2 regions of the Streptomyces sp. NPDC049577 genome follow, and region 1 is predicted to be linked to the other one. Evidence: riboswitches for the same ligand, from Rfam matches in the RefSeq annotation. Region 1 holds a riboswitch; the other holds the start of a gene.
The links. Region 1 has a riboswitch for glycine ahead of gcvT (glycine cleavage system aminomethyltransferase GcvT). Riboswitches for the same ligand answer to the same signal wherever they lie in the genome.

Region 1 (7,866 bases):
GCTCGTCCTGCCAGTCGGGCTGGAACAGGCGGACCCGGCCGCCGGTGGCCGCCCCGTCCAGCTCGGTGCGCCCGGCTCGGCACAGCGCGGCCACGGCGGGCGGCGGCAGCGGCACGGTGACGGCACCCTCGGGGTTGACCACGATCCCGGCCTGCGGCGGCAGGCCCCGGGCGAACTCGACGGCCGGCGCCACCGCGAACGACATGTGCTCGCCGGCCACCAGCTTGAACTGCTCCTCGGAGCTGAACACCGGGACGAACGCGGCGCCGTCGAGCTCCAGCGTGGGCAGATCGAGGTCGGGGCTCGTGGGCGCGCCGCCGTTGGGCAGGGGGATCCACACGCTGCTGCGGCCGAGCGCCTCCATGATCCGCGCCCCGGCCTGCGGCCCGCTCCCGACGGAGGCGGCGAGCACCCGCTCCAGCTCGTTCCCCGGCCACGACACGGCTGCGCCGGCGGCCTGGTTCCAGCCGTACTGCTGCTCGGGAACGTGCATCTCGTCCAACCACCTCATCGTCCAACCCCCGGAACGATAACCGCTACGCGGGCTTCCGGGGCACCCCACCCCGGCGCTTGCCGCGCACCCTGCCCCACCGCCGGCCGCAGCCGACACCCACGGGCTCCCGCCCGCACCCTCCCCTAGCCGCGACGGCGCCGGCAGTCACCACGGGCCCCGGCCGACACCCACGGGCCGGGCAGGTACGAAAACCGCCGGGCTCCGCTCGCGGTGGTCAGGGGAACTCGATGCGTCGCAGCGCGTCGGCGGCGGGGCGGTCCAGGAGGGTCGTCGTCGCGCCCAGGCCGCGGGATTCCGCCGTGGTCGTCAGGGACGCCATCGCCCGGCGGTGGCGGGCGAAGGCCGACGGGGGGACCGTGCGGCCCCGGGCGCGTTGCCCGGCGAGGGCGGTGGCCGGGGGGACCGTCAGCAGCAGGACGTGCAGCGCGGTGCCCCGGCGCCGCGCGTGGTGGGCGAGCCAGCGGCGTACCCAGCCGTTCCGCCCGCAGTCGTGGACCACCACGGTCGCCCCGGAGCGCACCGCCCGCCACAGGGCGGTGTAGTGCGCGGCCCGCGCCAGCGGCCGGTACACCCCGTACGGCAGCGGCAAGCGCCCCGGCATGCGCCGCTCCAGCCGCTCCCGCGCGTCCTGCGAGTCCACGCACAGCACGGGCTCGCCCCGGCCGTCCAGTGGTGCGACCACGCGCCGGATGAGCGTGGACTTACCGCTCCCCGGCAGCCCGGAGACGACCAGCAGGTCCCCCGCCCGGCAGGTCAGCTCGCGCACGCCCGCACCGCCCCGCAGATCGCGTACGTCGCCGGCGCCCTCCGCCCGCAAGGGCGACCGCACTCGCAACCTGATCGCCTTCCTCCCCCGTTCCGCAAAGGAAAGGTAATGCAATTGAGGCACTGGTGGGCAGTCCACGAGCCGCACGTACGTGCAATGATGTGCGCGCCAACTGCGTACCCAACTGCATACCGGCCGCTCGAGTCCGCGCGGGAGAGTCCCAGTCGCCCTGTGCGCTGGGCGCCGAAGGAGCAAGTTCCTCCCTTGAATCTCTCAGGCCCCGTACCGCGCGGGTGAGGCAGATCTGAAAAGCGGGCCGCCGCCTATGCGCGCGGCCCCACCCAAGGTGCAAGCCGGGACCCCTTCGGGTCTCCCGGTGAACCTCTCAGGTTCCGATGACAGATGGGGAGGACGTCCTCACCGTTACGCCCGGGAGCCTGACCATGACCGTTGCCCCCCGCCGCACCGCACTCGACGCGCTCCACCGCGCGCTCGGTGCCACGATGACCGATTTCGCGGGCTGGGACATGCCCCTGCGCTACGGCAGCGAGCGCGACGAGCACCTCGCCGTACGCACCCGCGCCGGCCTCTTCGACCTGTCCCACATGGGCGAGATCACCCTGACCGGCCCGCAGGCCGGCCAGGCCCTGGACCACGCCCTCGTCGGCAACCTGTCCGCGCTCGCGGTCGGCCGTGCCCGCTACACGATGATCTGCCGCGAGGACGGCGGCATCCTGGACGACCTGATCGTCTACCGGCTCGGCGAGCAGGAGTACATGGTCGTCGCGAACGCCTCGAACGCGCAGACCGTGCTGGACGCCCTCACCGAGCGGGCGGCCGGCTTCGAGACGGAGGTCCGGGACGACCGGGACGCCTACGCCCTGATCGCCGTCCAGGGCCCGGCCTCGCCGGCGATCCTGAAGTCGGTGACCGATGCCGACCTGGACGGGCTGAAGTACTACGCCGGCCTGCCCGGCACGGTCGCGGGCGTGCCCGCGCTGATAGCGCGCACGGGCTACACCGGCGAGGACGGCTTCGAGCTGTTCGTGGCCCCCGGCGACGCCGAGAAGCTGTGGCAGGCGCTGACGGAGGCCGGCGCCGAGGCGGGCCTGGTGCCGTGCGGGCTGTCCTGCCGGGACACCCTGCGCCTGGAGGCGGGCATGCCGCTGTACGGGCACGAGCTGACCACGGACACCACTCCGTTCGACGCGGGCCTGGGCCGGGTCGTGAAGTTCGACAAGCCCGGTGACTTCGTGGGCCGCGCCGCGCTGGAGGCCGCGGCCGAGCGCGCGCAGGCCGCCCCGCCGCGCAAGCTGGTCGGCCTGGTCGCCACCGGCCGCCGCGTGCCGCGCGCCGGGTACCCGGTCGTCGCCGGCGGCTCGGTGATCGGCGAGGTCACCTCCGGCGCCCCCTCCCCCACCCTCGGCAAGCCGATCGCGATCGCGTACGTGGACGCGGCCCACGCCGAGCCCGGCACGGAGGGCGTCGCCGTGGACATCCGCGGCAGCCACGAGCCCTACGAGGTGGTCGCGCTCCCCTTCTACAAGCGTGAGCGCTGACCCTCCCGGTACAGCCTCATCTCATCTGTCAAGACCTGTTGCACGAGCACTCACCCGCATCCAGGAGAATCGAGCCATGAGCAACCCCCAGCAGCTTCGCTACAGCAAGGAGCACGAGTGGCTGTCGGCCACCGACGAGAACGGTGTGGCGACGGTGGGTATCACCGAGTTCGCCGCCAACGCGCTCGGTGACGTCGTCTACGCCCAGCTCCCGGCCGTGGGCGACACCGTCACCGCGGGCGAGACCTGTGGCGAGCTGGAGTCGACCAAGTCGGTCAGCGACCTCTTCGCCCCGGTCACGGGCGAGGTCGTCGAGGCCAACCAGGACGTCGTGGACGACCCGTCGCTGGTGAACACCGCCCCCTTCGAGGGCGGCTGGCTGTTCAAGGTGAAGATCACGGACGAGCCGGCGGACCTGCTGTCCGCCGACGAGTACGCGGCCTTCGCCGCAGGCTGACCCCGCCCGCCTCCTCGCCCCAGTCCAGGAAGAACTCATGTCTCTGCTGAACAGCTCCCTCCATGAGCTCGACCCCGACGTCGCCGCCGCAGTCGACGCCGAACTCCACCGCCAGCAGTCCACCCTCGAGATGATCGCCTCGGAGAACTTCGCTCCGGTCGCGGTCATGGAGGCCCAGGGCTCGGTCCTCACCAACAAGTACGCCGAGGGCTACCCGGGCCGCCGGTACTACGGCGGCTGCGAGCACGTCGACGTCGTCGAGCAGATCGCCATCGACCGGATCAAGGCGCTCTTCGGTGCCGAGCACGCCAACGTGCAGCCGCACTCCGGCGCGCAGGCCAACGCCGCCGCGATGTTCGCCCTGCTCTCCCCCGGCGACACCATCCTGGGTCTGAACCTCGCCCACGGCGGGCACCTGACCCACGGCATGAAGATCAACTTCTCCGGCAAGCTCTACAACGTGGTCGCCTACCACGTCGACGAGAAGACCAGCCTGGTCGACATGGACGAGGTCGAGCGCCTCGCCAAGGAGCACCGCCCGAAGCTGATCATCGCGGGCTGGTCCGCCTACCCGCGCCAGCTGGACTTCGCCGCCTTCCGCCGGATCGCGGACGAGGTCGGCGCGTACCTGATGGTCGACATGGCCCACTTCGCGGGCCTGGTCGCCGCCGGGCTGCACCCCTCCCCGGTGCCGCACGCGCACGTCGTGACCACCACCACGCACAAGACCCTGGGCGGTCCGCGCGGTGGCGTGATCATGTGCAAGGCCGACCTGGCCAAGAAGATCAACTCGGCGGTCTTCCCCGGTCAGCAGGGCGGCCCGCTGGAGCACGTGATCGCGGCGAAGGCGGTGTCCTTCAAGGTCGCGGCGAGCGAGGAGTTCAAGGAGCGCCAGCAGCGCACCCTGGACGGCGCGAGGATCCTGGCCGAGCGCCTGACCCAGGCGGACGTGGCCGAGGCCGGCGTCTCGGTCCTCTCGGGCGGCACGGACGTGCACCTGGTCCTGGTGGACCTGCGCAACTCCGAGCTGGACGGCCAGCAGGCCGAGGACCGGCTGCACGAGGTCGGCATCACGGTCAACCGCAACGCCATCCCGAACGACCCGCGTCCCCCGATGGTCACCTCGGGCCTGCGGATCGGCACCCCGGCCCTGGCCACCCGAGGCTTCCAGGCGGAGGACTTCCGCGAGGTCGCCGACGTGATCGCCGAGGCCCTCAAGCCGGCCTACGACGCCGAGGCGCTGCGCGCCCGGGTCACCGCCCTGGCCGCGAAGCACCCGCTGTACCCCGGGCTGTAATCCCGGTCACTCCCGTCGGTCCGGGGCACCGTGCACACTGAAGAGTGAGGCCGGTGCCCCGCACCACGCTGATTCACCCCGCACCACCCGTACCACCGACCCGAGGAGCAACGCCACCGTGGCCATCTCCGTATTCGATCTCTTCTCGATCGGCATAGGCCCGTCCAGCTCCCACACGGTCGGCCCCATGCGCGCCGCCCGCATGTTCGTGGGGCGCCTGAAGAACGAGGGCCTGCTGGCCCACACCACGGCCGTCCGGGCCGAGCTGTACGGCTCGCTCGGCGCCACCGGCCACGGCCACGGCACCCCCAAGGCCGTCCTGCTCGGCCTGGAGGGCCACTCCCCGCGCACCGTCGACGTCGAGACCGCCGACGACGAGGTGGAGCGCATCCGCACCTCGAAGCGGCTGCGGCTGCTCGGCGCGGAGATAGGCTCCGCCCACGAGATCGACTTCGACGAGTCGACCCAGCTCATCCTGCACCGCCGCCGCGCCCTGCCGTACCACGCCAACGGCATGACCCTCTTCGCCTACGACGAGGCCGGCGCGCCGCTGCTGGAGAAGACCTACTACTCGGTCGGCGGCGGCTTCGTCGTCGACGAGGACGCGGTCGGCGAGGACCGCATCAAGCTCGACGACACCGTGCTGAAGTACCCCTTCCGCACCGGTGACGAGCTGCTGCGCCTCTCCCGCGACACCGGCCTGTCGATCTCCGCCCTGATGCTGGAGAACGAGAAGGCCTGGCGCACCGAGCAGGAGATCCGCGAGGGTCTGCTGGAGATCTGGCGCGTCATGCAGGGCTGCGTGGCCCGCGGCATGTCCCGCGAGGGCATCCTCCCCGGCGGCCTGAAGGTCCGCCGCCGCGCCGCGACCACCGCCCGCCAGCTGCGCGCCGAGGGCGACGCCCAGGCCCGCGCCATGGAGTGGGTCACCCTCTACGCCATGGCCGTCAACGAGGAGAACGCCGCCGGCGGCCGCGTCGTGACCGCCCCCACCAACGGCGCCGCGGGCATCATCCCCGCCGTCCTGCACTACTACATCAACTTCGTGCCCGGCGCGGACGAGGAGGGCGTGGTCCGCTTCCTCCTGGCCGCGGGCGCGATCGGCATGCTCTTCAAGGAGAACGCCTCCATCTCCGGCGCCGAGGTCGGCTGCCAGGGCGAGGTCGGCTCCGCCTGCTCCATGGCGGCCGGCGGCCTCGCGGAGGTCCTCGGTGGCACTCCCGAGCAGGTGGAGAACGCGGCCGAGATCGGCATGGAGCACAACCTGGGCCTGACCTGCGACCCGGTCGGCGGTCTGGTCCAGATCCCGTGCATCGAGCGCAACGGCATGGCCTCGGTCAAGGCCGTCACCGCCGCCCGCATGGCCCTGCGCGGCGACGGCCGGCACCACGTGTCCCTCGACAAGGTCATCAAGACCATGAAGGAGACGGGCGCGGACATGAAGGTCAAGTACAAGGAGACGGCGCGGGGCGGCCTCGCGGTCAACGTCATCGAGTGCTGATCCCCTTACCGGCCACGGACGGCCCCGGCACCGCTTCGAGCGGAGCCGGGGCCGTCCCGTCTCTCACCCCTCGGTGAGGTACCGGTAATGGGTGGTGATCCAGCCCTCCCCCGCGGCGCCGGGGAAGCGCGGGGCCGGATCGGGCTGCGCACCGCGCTCGCCGATTCCCTGGGCCGCACCCGGGGCGTGCTGACCGGCTTCGCCGCCCCCGCCCAGGGTGCCTACCCGGCCGTCTGGACGCCCTGTTCGAGGCCCTGCCGTTCCCTTGGCCAAGCATTCGACGGGGGGCACGGCGGTGTGGTTTGTGGTGGACCGTACACAAGCGGTGGGCGCGGGGCTTCTTGCCGCCGGTCTCACCCTGTGTGAAAATCTACTCACGTCGCGTCAGGCCGCGCCTCAACTGGTGGGGAGACCCGCAGGAGTTCATCTGTTCCGCAGGTGGATTCCTCAGGATCTCTCACAGCCGGGAGGTTACGCGGTGGACGGCAAGCGCGTGGAACGTCGCGCCATTGACAACAAAACAAGGGATCCCTGCCCCAAAGCGCCCGCTTTTCGTGACAACGCCGTGAGCGGGCAGCACTCTTCTGACTCTGAGGCATTGGAAGGCCAACATTCCGGGAAGCGGGCCTGGGATCTCCGCATCAAGCGGGCCGCGTCGGTGGTCGGCTTGATCGGCGCGTGTCTCCACGCCACGTACTGGGGGATTCAGCTCTTCGAGCATCGACCGGTCGAATCCCCCAAGGTGACGATCGCGCCCGGCGCGAAGTCCTAGGACTTCCCCGGACGTTCGCCACGAAGGCCGCGCTTGGGCCGTCCTGGACCGAGCGCGGCCTTCCGAAACCGGACAGTCGCGATCCCGCACCACCGCGCCCCCGCTCCCGCTCCCGCTCCCGCTCCCGCCAGAGCGCCGCGCATCACATCGTGCGTGGTGGGAGGGGCCCATGCCCGAATTGTTCAGGGTTCCGCTGGAGAGCGGCGGCTCCGTGCTGGTCGAGGTCGGGGACGGGGCGCAGGCGGTCGTCCGGGTGGCCAGGCCCGGTGGCGGGGTCGTGGCCGAGGCCACCGAGACGCTGGAGCGGGGCTGGAGAGCGTGCGGGACGCCGCGCACGCCGTGCTCGGCAAGGTCGCGGATCTGCCGCGGCAGGCCGACAGGATCACCCTGGAGCTCGGGCTCAAGCTGTCGGCGGAGGCGCCGTCCCCGCCGGGACGTCCCGCGTCACGGCCTTCCTCGCCGGCTCCGGGGACGTCGTCAGCGTCCGGCCGGGGACGGTGGAGCGATGGGGGCCCGGCGGGCCGGCGGCCAGGATCCGGATTCCGGCCACCGTCGGCGTTCGGGCTGTCGTACCCTCACCCGATGGCGACCGCCTGCTGCTGAGCCTGCCTCAGGGAACGGAGGCGGCCCTCGTAGTGGTACGGGCGTCCGCCGAGAGCTGGGCCGCCGGGCTGTGCTCGCGCGTCACACGGGACATCTCACGGGGGGATCTGGGAACGGTGCGTTACGGAATGCTGGAGCGCGTCCTGCTGGGGGTGACGGCATGCCCCGACCGGTAGGGATCCGCGCCGTCGCGATGGGATTCTGTCTGCTGCTGGTGACGGCCTGCGGGTCGTCGGCGGCGGGTGGCCGGCCGGCCGCGAGCCCGTCCGTCCTGCTGTGGAGCCCCGGGGCCGGCGGCGGTTCGCCGTCGGCACGCGGGGACGAGCCGTTCGACCTGGACCGCGCTGTGCTGCGCGTCAAGCGCCTCGGCTACACGGTGGACGACGAACCCGCCGCG
Region 2 (7,866 bases), on a different contig from region 1:
ACCCGGGAGCTCGCCACCCTCTCCGTACGGCTGCACGCGGCCCTGGTCCAGGCGGCGCTGCGGCTCCGGGCGCAGTGACCGGCGCGGTCCCGACTACCCAAACCCGGCGAGCACGTCCTAGGGTTGCTGTGTGAACGAGCTCGATGTCGTGGGTGTCCGGGTGGAAATGCCCTCAAACCAGCCGATCGTGCTCCTGCGAGAAGTGGGAGGCGACCGCTACCTCCCCATCTGGATCGGACCCGGGGAGGCGACGGCGATCGCCTTCGCCCAGCAGGGCATGGCGCCGGCCCGCCCGCTGACCCACGACCTGTTCAAGGACGTGCTGGAGGCGGTCGGACAGCAGCTCGCGGAGGTCCGCATCACGGATCTGCGGGAAGGCGTGTTCTACGCGGAGCTCGTCTTCGCCAGCGGGGTCGAGGTCAGCGCGAGGCCCTCCGACGCCATAGCGCTGGCCCTGCGCACCGGCACGCCGATCTACGGCAGTGACGGCGTGCTGGACGACGCCGGCATCGCCATCCCGGACGAGCAGGAGGACGAGGTGGAGAAGTTCCGCGAGTTCCTCGACCAGATCTCGCCCGAGGACTTCGGCACCAGCAACCAGTGAACGCCCGCGGCGGGCGCGCCCCGGCGGCCGGTGTCCACCGGCCGTAGGACGACCGCGCGCCGGGGTGTACCGGCGCATTCGAGTAGCCTTTCCCGCTACCGAGACACGTAAAACCACTCTCAGGGTGATTATCACTCGGCGTGCCGAGTGTGGCGATCGTTGACGCACCCCGAGCGACTGCCTACCGTCGAGAAGGCAGGTCAAGGACGGAGGTCGGCGTGAGAAGCACGGGCGACGGTACAGCGGTCGGCAGTCCGTATCCGCTGCGTGGGGGAACGGTCGAGCCGGTGCCCAGCCACCCCGCCGCGGCGGCGGTCACCACTCCGCGCGGGCGCGATTCCGACGGCGCGGCCGGGGCGCCCGGTCCGGGCGGCGACATCGGCGCGGACAGCATCGGATACCGGGGGCCGACGGCGTGCGCCGCGGCCGGTATCACCTATCGGCAGCTCGACTACTGGGCGCGTACGGGGCTGGTGGAGCCCAGCGTCCGGCCGGCCTACGGGTCGGGCAGCCAGCGGCTCTACAGCTTCCGGGACGTGGTCGTCCTCAAGATCGTCAAGCGGCTGCTGGACACCGGCGTCTCCCTGCAGAACATCCGCACCGCCGTCCAGCACCTGCGCTCGCGCGGGCTGGACGACCTGGGGCAGATGACGCTGATGAGCGACGGCGCCACGGTGTACGAGTGCGCGTCGCCGGACGAGGTCGTCGACCTCCTCCAGGGCGGTCAGGGCGTCTTCGGCATCGCCGTCGGCGTGGTCTGGCGGGACGTCCAGAGCGCCCTCGGGCAGCTGCACGGGGAGCGCGTGGACACCGGCGAGACGCTCGTCGGGCACAACCCTGCCGACGAGCTGGCGCGGCGCCGCAACCGGGCCGGCTGACCGGCGCCGGGCCGGCCCGCCCGGCGCCGCCGCGAAGCCCGCTCCGCCGCAGGTCGGCGCCATTGTCAGTGGTGTGCGGCACCATCTGATCCGTGAGAGCCGCGCCGACGATCCTGCACCTGGACATGGACGCCTTCTACGCCTCGGTGGAGCAGGCGTCCAAGCCCAGCCTGCGCGGAAAACCCGTGGTCGTCGGCGGCATCGGTCCGCGGGGCGTGGTCGCCACCGCCTCGTACGAGGCCCGCGTCTACGGCGTGCACTCGGCCATGGCCACGGCCCAGGCCCGCCGGCTGTGCCCCAACGCCGCCTACCTCACCCCGCGCTTCACCCTCTACCGGCAGGTGAGTGACGTGGTCATGGGCCTGCTCGGGGAGCTCTCGCCGCTGGTGGAGCCGCTGAGCCTGGACGAGGCGTTCGTGGATCTCGAGGCCGGCGGCGTGCCGCCGTCCTCCGCGGCGGCCCGCGAGGTGGGGGAGCGGCTGCGGCGGGACATCCGGGCGGCCACCGGGCTGAGCGGCTCGGTCGGGCTCGCCGGCTCCAAGATGTTCGCGAAGATCGCCTCCGAGCAGGCGAAACCTGACGGACTCACCCTGATCGAGCCCGGCACCGAGCTCGAACTGCTCGGCCCCATGTCGGTGCGCACCATCCCGGGCGTCGGCCCGGCCACCGCCGAGGCCCTGCGCCGCGCCGGCATCACCACCGTGGCGGAGACGGCCGAGGCGGGCGAGGCCGAGCTGGTCCGGCTGCTCGGCAGGGCCCATGGCGCCGGGTTGTACGCCCTGGCCACCGGCCATGACGACCGCCCGGTCGTCGCCGAGCGGGACGCCAAGTCCGTCTCGGTCGAGGACACCTTCGCCGAGGACGTCACCGACCGGACCCGGGTGGAGCTGGAGATCGCCCGCCTCGCCGACCGGTGCGTGACCCGGCTGCGGGCCGCGGGGCGGTCCGGGCGCACGGTCTCCATCAAGGTCCGGCGCTACGACTTCTCCACGCTGACCCGCTCCGAGACCCTGCGCGGTCCCACCGACGACCCGACGGTGGTCCGCGAGGCCGCGGCCCGGCTGATCGAGGGCGTGGACACCACGGCCGGCGTGCGGCTGCTGGGCGTCGGCGTCTCCGGCCTCACGGACTACACGCAGGAGGACCTCTTCGCCCAGGCGGCGAGCGAGGCGTCCGCCGGCGAGACGGAGCCGGAGGACACGGCCGGCGAACCCGCCCGCCGGGAGAGACCCCCGGCCCCGGCCGCCCGCAGCTGGCTGCCCGGCCTCGACGTACGGCACGCCGAGTACGGGGCGGGCTGGGTCCAGGGCAGCGGTGTCGGCCGCGTCACCGTCCGCTTCGAGCAGCCCTGGTCCGAGCCCGGCCGGGTGCGGACCTTCGCCGTCGACGACCCCGCCCTGGAGCCGGCCGAGCCGCTCCCGCTCATACGGGACTCCGCGCCGGAGCCGGAGGCCCCGGATCAGGCGGCGGAGCCGGAGGAACCGGGTGCCTCGCCGGAACCGGGGGCGTCCGGCGCCGGGCCCGGCAGCGGGAGCCCGTAGTGGCGGTACAGCTGCAACTCCTGCTCCGGCGAGATGTGGCCGCCCACCCCGAGGTCCGGGGCGTTCCTGATCAGCGCGCGCTCGAAGGGCACGTTCAGCGCGTCGCCCTCGACCCGGCTCGGCGCCAGCGGGACGAAGGCGTCCCGCCCGAACAGGCCCGTGCGCACGGCCGCCCACTCCGGCTCGCCCGTCGCGTCGTCCAGATACACCTCGTCGACCGTGCCGATCTTCGTGCCGTCGCGGTCGAACGCCTTGCGGCCGATCAGGCTCCGGGGGTCGATGTCGCTCTGCACGGGTTCCTCTCCCTCCGTACCCGGCGGTCCGTACCGGGCAGTGCGCCTCTCATCACCACCAAAGGTCACAATGCGGGAACCGGCCACTCGAGAGATCCGGCCAGGAAGGGCCGCTGGTAGGCTGGCCAATGGCCGCAGAATCCGTGCGGGAGAGTCCCACTTCCCGGTCCCGAAAAGGGCCGTGAACGGGCGCCGAAGGAGCAAATCCTCCCCGGAATCTCTCAGGCACACGTACCGCACGGGCGAGGTCACTCTGGAAAGCAGGGCGGGCCCAGGTCAGGCACCATGCCGAAGCCCCTCCTCACCGACGGTGAAAGCCGGATCGTCCGCGCGGCTCCGGTGAAGCTCTCAGGTTGAGATGACAGAGGGGGAGGCCGTCCGGGTACCCGCGCCGTGGTACCCCTCGCAGGTCGTGACGACCAGGAGGCCTCCGCAATGACAGCCCACCGCACGCCCCTCACCGAGCTGGAGCGGGGCACGCCGTTCGAGCAGCGCCACATAGGACCCGACGCCGGGGCCCAGGCCAAGATGCTCGCCCAGGTCGGCTTCGGTTCGCTCGACGAACTCACCGCAGCCGCCGTACCCGAGGTCATCAAGAGCAGCGAGGCGCTCCGGCTGCCCGACGCGCGCACGGAGGCGGAGGTCCTGGCCGAACTGCGCGGCCTGGCGGACCGCAACCAGGTCCTCACCTCGATGATCGGCCTCGGCTACCACGGCACGTTCACCCCGCCGGTCATCCTGCGCAACGTCATGGAGAACCCCGCCTGGTACACGGCCTACACGCCCTACCAGCCCGAGATCTCCCAGGGCCGGCTGGAGGCCCTCCTCAACTTCCAGACCGTCGTCGCCGATCTGACCGGACTGCCCACCTCCGGCGCCTCCCTCCTCGACGAGGGCACCGCGGCCGCCGAGGCCATGGCCCTCTCCCGCCGTGTCGGCAAGGTCAAGCAGGGCGTGTTCCTCATCGACGCCGACGCCCTGCCCCAGACCGTCGCGGTCATCGAGACCCGCGCCGAGCCCACCGGCGTCGAGGTCGTCGTCGCCGACCTGTCCGCGGGCATCCCCGCCGAGATCGCCGAGCGCGGTGTCTTCGGCGTGCTGCTCCAGTACCCGGGCGCCTCCGGCGCCGTCCGCGACCTGCGGCCGGTCATCGAGCAGGCCCACGAGCTCGGCGCGGTCGTCACCGTCGCCGCCGACCTGCTCGCCCTCACCCTGCTCACCTCGCCCGGCGAGCTGGGCGCCGACATCGCCGTGGGCACCACCCAGCGCTTCGGCGTCCCGATGGGCTTCGGCGGCCCGCACGCCGGCTACATGGCCGTGCGCGAGCAGTTCGCCCGCAGCCTGCCCGGCCGCCTCGTCGGCGTCTCCGTCGACGCCGACGGCGACAAGGCCTACCGCCTCGCCCTCCAGACCCGCGAGCAGCACATCCGCCGCGAGAAGGCCACCAGCAACATCTGCACCGCACAGGTGCTGCTGGCGGTCATGGCCGGCATGTACGCCGTCTACCACGGCCCCGAGGGCCTCGCGGCCATCGCCCGCCGCACCCACCGCTACGCCGCGCTGCTCGCCGAGGGCCTGCGCGCCGGCGGCGTCGAGATCGTCCACGACGCCCACTTCGACACCGTCACCGCCCGGGTGCCCGGCCGGGCCGGCGACGTCGTGACCGCCGCACGCGAGCGGGGCGTCAACCTGCGCCGCGTGGACGGCGACCTCGTGGGCATCGCCTGCGACGAGACCACCACCCGCGCCCACCTCGCCGCCGTCTGGGCCGCCTTCGGCGTGGAGGCCGACGTCGAGGAGCTCGACGCGCGGACCGCCGACGCCCTGCCGGCCGGCCTGCTGCGCACCGACGACTACCTCACCCACCCGGTCTTCCACGAGCACCGCTCCGAGACCGCGATGCTGCGCTACCTGCGCCGGCTCGCCGACCGGGACTACGCGCTGGACCGGGGCATGATCCCGCTCGGCTCCTGCACGATGAAGCTCAACGCCACCACCGAGATGGAGCCGGTCACCTGGCCGGAGTTCGGCGCGCTGCACCCCTTCGCCCCCGCCGAGCAGGCCGAGGGCTACCTCACGCTCATCACCGAGCTGGAGGAGCGGCTCGCCGAGGTCACCGGCTACGACAAGGTGTCCCTCCAGCCGAACGCCGGCTCCCAGGGCGAGCTGGCCGGCCTCCTGGCCGTCCGGGCCTACCACCGGGCCAACGGCGACGAGCAGCGCACCGTCTGCCTCATCCCGTCCTCCGCGCACGGCACCAACGCCGCCAGCGCGGTGATGGCCGGCATGCGGGTCGTCGTGGTCAAGACCGCCGACGACGGCGAGGTCGACGCCGAGGACCTGCGCGCCAAGATCGAGCAGTACCGCGACGAGCTGGCCGTCCTGATGATCACGTACCCGTCGACGCACGGCGTCTTCGAGGAGCACGTGGCCGACATCTGCGCGGCGGTGCACGAGGCCGGCGGCCAGGTCTACGTCGACGGCGCCAACCTCAACGCGCTGGTCGGCCTGGCCAAGCCCGGCCACTTCGGTGGCGACGTCTCGCACCTGAACCTGCACAAGACCTTCTGCATTCCGCACGGCGGCGGCGGCCCCGGCGTCGGCCCGGTGGCGGTCCGCGCCCACCTGGCGCCGTACCTGCCCAACCACCCGCTGCAGCCCACCGCCGGCCCGGCCACCGGCGTCGGCCCGATCTCCGCCGCGCCCTGGGGCTCCGCCGGCATCCTGCCGATCTCCTGGGCGTACGTCCGGCTGATGGGCGGCGAGGGCCTCAAGCGCGCCACCCAGGTCGCGGTGCTCGGCGCCAACTACATCGCCAAGCGCCTGGAGCCGCACTACCCGGTGCTCTACACCGGTCCGAACGGTCTGGTCGCGCACGAGTGCATCGTGGACCTGCGCCCGCTGACCAAGGCCACCGGCGTGACCGTGGACGACGTGGCCAAGCGCCTGATCGACTACGGCTTCCACGCCCCGACCATGTCCTTCCCCGTGGCCGGCACGCTGATGATCGAGCCGACCGAGAGCGAGGACCTCGCCGAGCTGGACCGTTTCTGCGATGCGATGATCGCCATCCGCGCGGAGATCGAGAAGGTCGGCTCGGGCGAGTGGGCCAAGGACGACAACCCGCTGCGGAACGCCCCGCACACCGCCGCGTGCGTGGCCGGTGCCTGGGAGCACGCCTACAGCCGTGAGGAGGCCGTCTTCCCGGCGGGCGCCTCGAAGGCCGACAAGTACTGGCCGCCGGTGCGGCGCGTCGACGGCGCGTACGGTGACCGGAACCTGGTCTGCTCCTGCCCGCCGCTGGACGAGTACGACGGCTGACGGGCAGCCTTGGCGCGGCCGCAGGCCGCCGTCATGAGTCGGGGCCGGTTCGGCGATCTCGCCGAGCCGGCCCCTTCATGTTCCGCGACGGTCGCCGCGGGATGTGACGTACATGGTGGTGCGCGGTGTGAGGTGCTGTTGTGGCGGGTAATACCGCATTACGCGGCAGTCACCACCTGATCCGTCCCCAGCGGCCGGTGCGGGGCGATGATCTGCCCGTCCGGAAGCAGCTCACCGGTGTCCTCGAAGCAGAGGACGCCGTTGCACAGCAGGCTCCAGCCCTGTTCGGGGAAGTGCGCCACGAGATGGGCGGCTTCCCGGTCGGCGGAGTCTGCTGAGGGGCACGCGGGCTGGTGCTGGCACATGGAAGGGATCTTTCGCTCTGATGTGGTGGCTGTCCTGCGGCTCGATGCGTTGGTCATGCCGCCCCCCGTGAAGATGTGGTCGGTCGATCCCAGTGTTGCCCTACGGGTAGGGATTCCGCAGGGATTTCACAGTGGTGCTTCTCACAGGATGATGACGCGTCACCCGTGCGGGCGGTTGCTCCCAACGAGAGTGTCACTTCGGGTGGTTCGGCCTGGCCGCCATGGACTAGCCCGGGAGGGTGAGGGCAGCACGGAGCGCCCCGCGGAAGGGGGCCGCGGGGCGCGTGGGACGGCGCGTCAGGCCGATTTCAGCAGTGGCGCGGGGGACAGCCGCAGCGTGAGCACGGGGAGCAGGTCGGCCACCCGGTGCGGACGGTGGGCGGCGATTCCCGGTGGCGCCGGGGCCAGTGGCACCAGGAGGTCGCCGGGTGCGAGCAGGCCCGAGGCGGCGTCGGCCGTGATGTCGCCGTGCAGCCAGAGGGTGAGCATGTAGAGGCCCGGGACGGACAGCAGCCGGGGTTGGTAGGGCGTCGTCAGCGACTCGGCCTGTCGCAGGGCCAGTTCGGTGGAGGCGAGATAGGGGCCCTCGAAGAAGTGGGAGAACGCCCAGCCGTCCGGGGTGAGCATCGCCTCGCCTGCCGCGACGGCCCGGTCGCCGGCCTTGATCAGGAACCGCCACCCGGTGAGCCGGGTGCGGGGTGCGCCGCCGTCCGGCGGTACGTGCTCCAGGACGTGGACGGGGAGTGGGAGTTCGGGACTGAGCGGCGTCTGCGCGGACTTCAGGGACGGAGTGCGTGCCTCACGGACGGCGGTGGGGGAACCGAGGGCCGTGCGGACGCTCCGGAGGGCAGGCGCGGGGGCAGG

Region 2: another riboswitch for glycine. It lies ahead of gcvP (aminomethyl-transferring glycine dehydrogenase); the one in region 1 lies ahead of gcvT (glycine cleavage system aminomethyltransferase GcvT).

The regions. Positions count from the first base shown of each region.
Region 1 covers NZ_JBFAPH010000047.1:18,418-26,283, reverse strand. The annotation lists partial or broken gene AB0K09_RS08780 (SseB family protein) at 1-493, opposite strand, end outside; gene AB0K09_RS08775 (AAA family ATPase) at 729-1,343, opposite strand; glycine riboswitch at 1,481-1,578, shown strand; gene gcvT (glycine cleavage system aminomethyltransferase GcvT) at 1,724-2,839, shown strand; gene gcvH (glycine cleavage system protein GcvH) at 2,916-3,296, shown strand; gene glyA (serine hydroxymethyltransferase) at 3,334-4,593, shown strand; gene AB0K09_RS08755 (L-serine ammonia-lyase) at 4,712-6,094, shown strand; gene AB0K09_RS08750 (hypothetical protein) at 6,573-6,866, shown strand; gene AB0K09_RS08745 (CU044_2847 family protein) at 7,020-7,469, shown strand; gene AB0K09_RS08740 (LppP/LprE family lipoprotein) at 7,630-7,866, shown strand, end outside.
Region 2 covers NZ_JBFAPH010000029.1:16,170-24,035, reverse strand. The annotation lists gene AB0K09_RS06355 (MerR family transcriptional regulator) at 1-78, shown strand, start outside; gene AB0K09_RS06350 (bifunctional nuclease family protein) at 131-604, shown strand; gene AB0K09_RS06345 (MerR family transcriptional regulator) at 823-1,482, shown strand; gene AB0K09_RS06340 (DNA polymerase IV) at 1,575-3,023, shown strand; gene AB0K09_RS06335 (PRC-barrel domain-containing protein) at 2,942-3,316, opposite strand; glycine riboswitch at 3,453-3,563, shown strand; gene gcvP (aminomethyl-transferring glycine dehydrogenase) at 3,752-6,637, shown strand; gene AB0K09_RS06325 (DUF5999 family protein) at 6,796-7,002, opposite strand; gene AB0K09_RS06320 (hypothetical protein) at 7,300-7,866, opposite strand, start outside.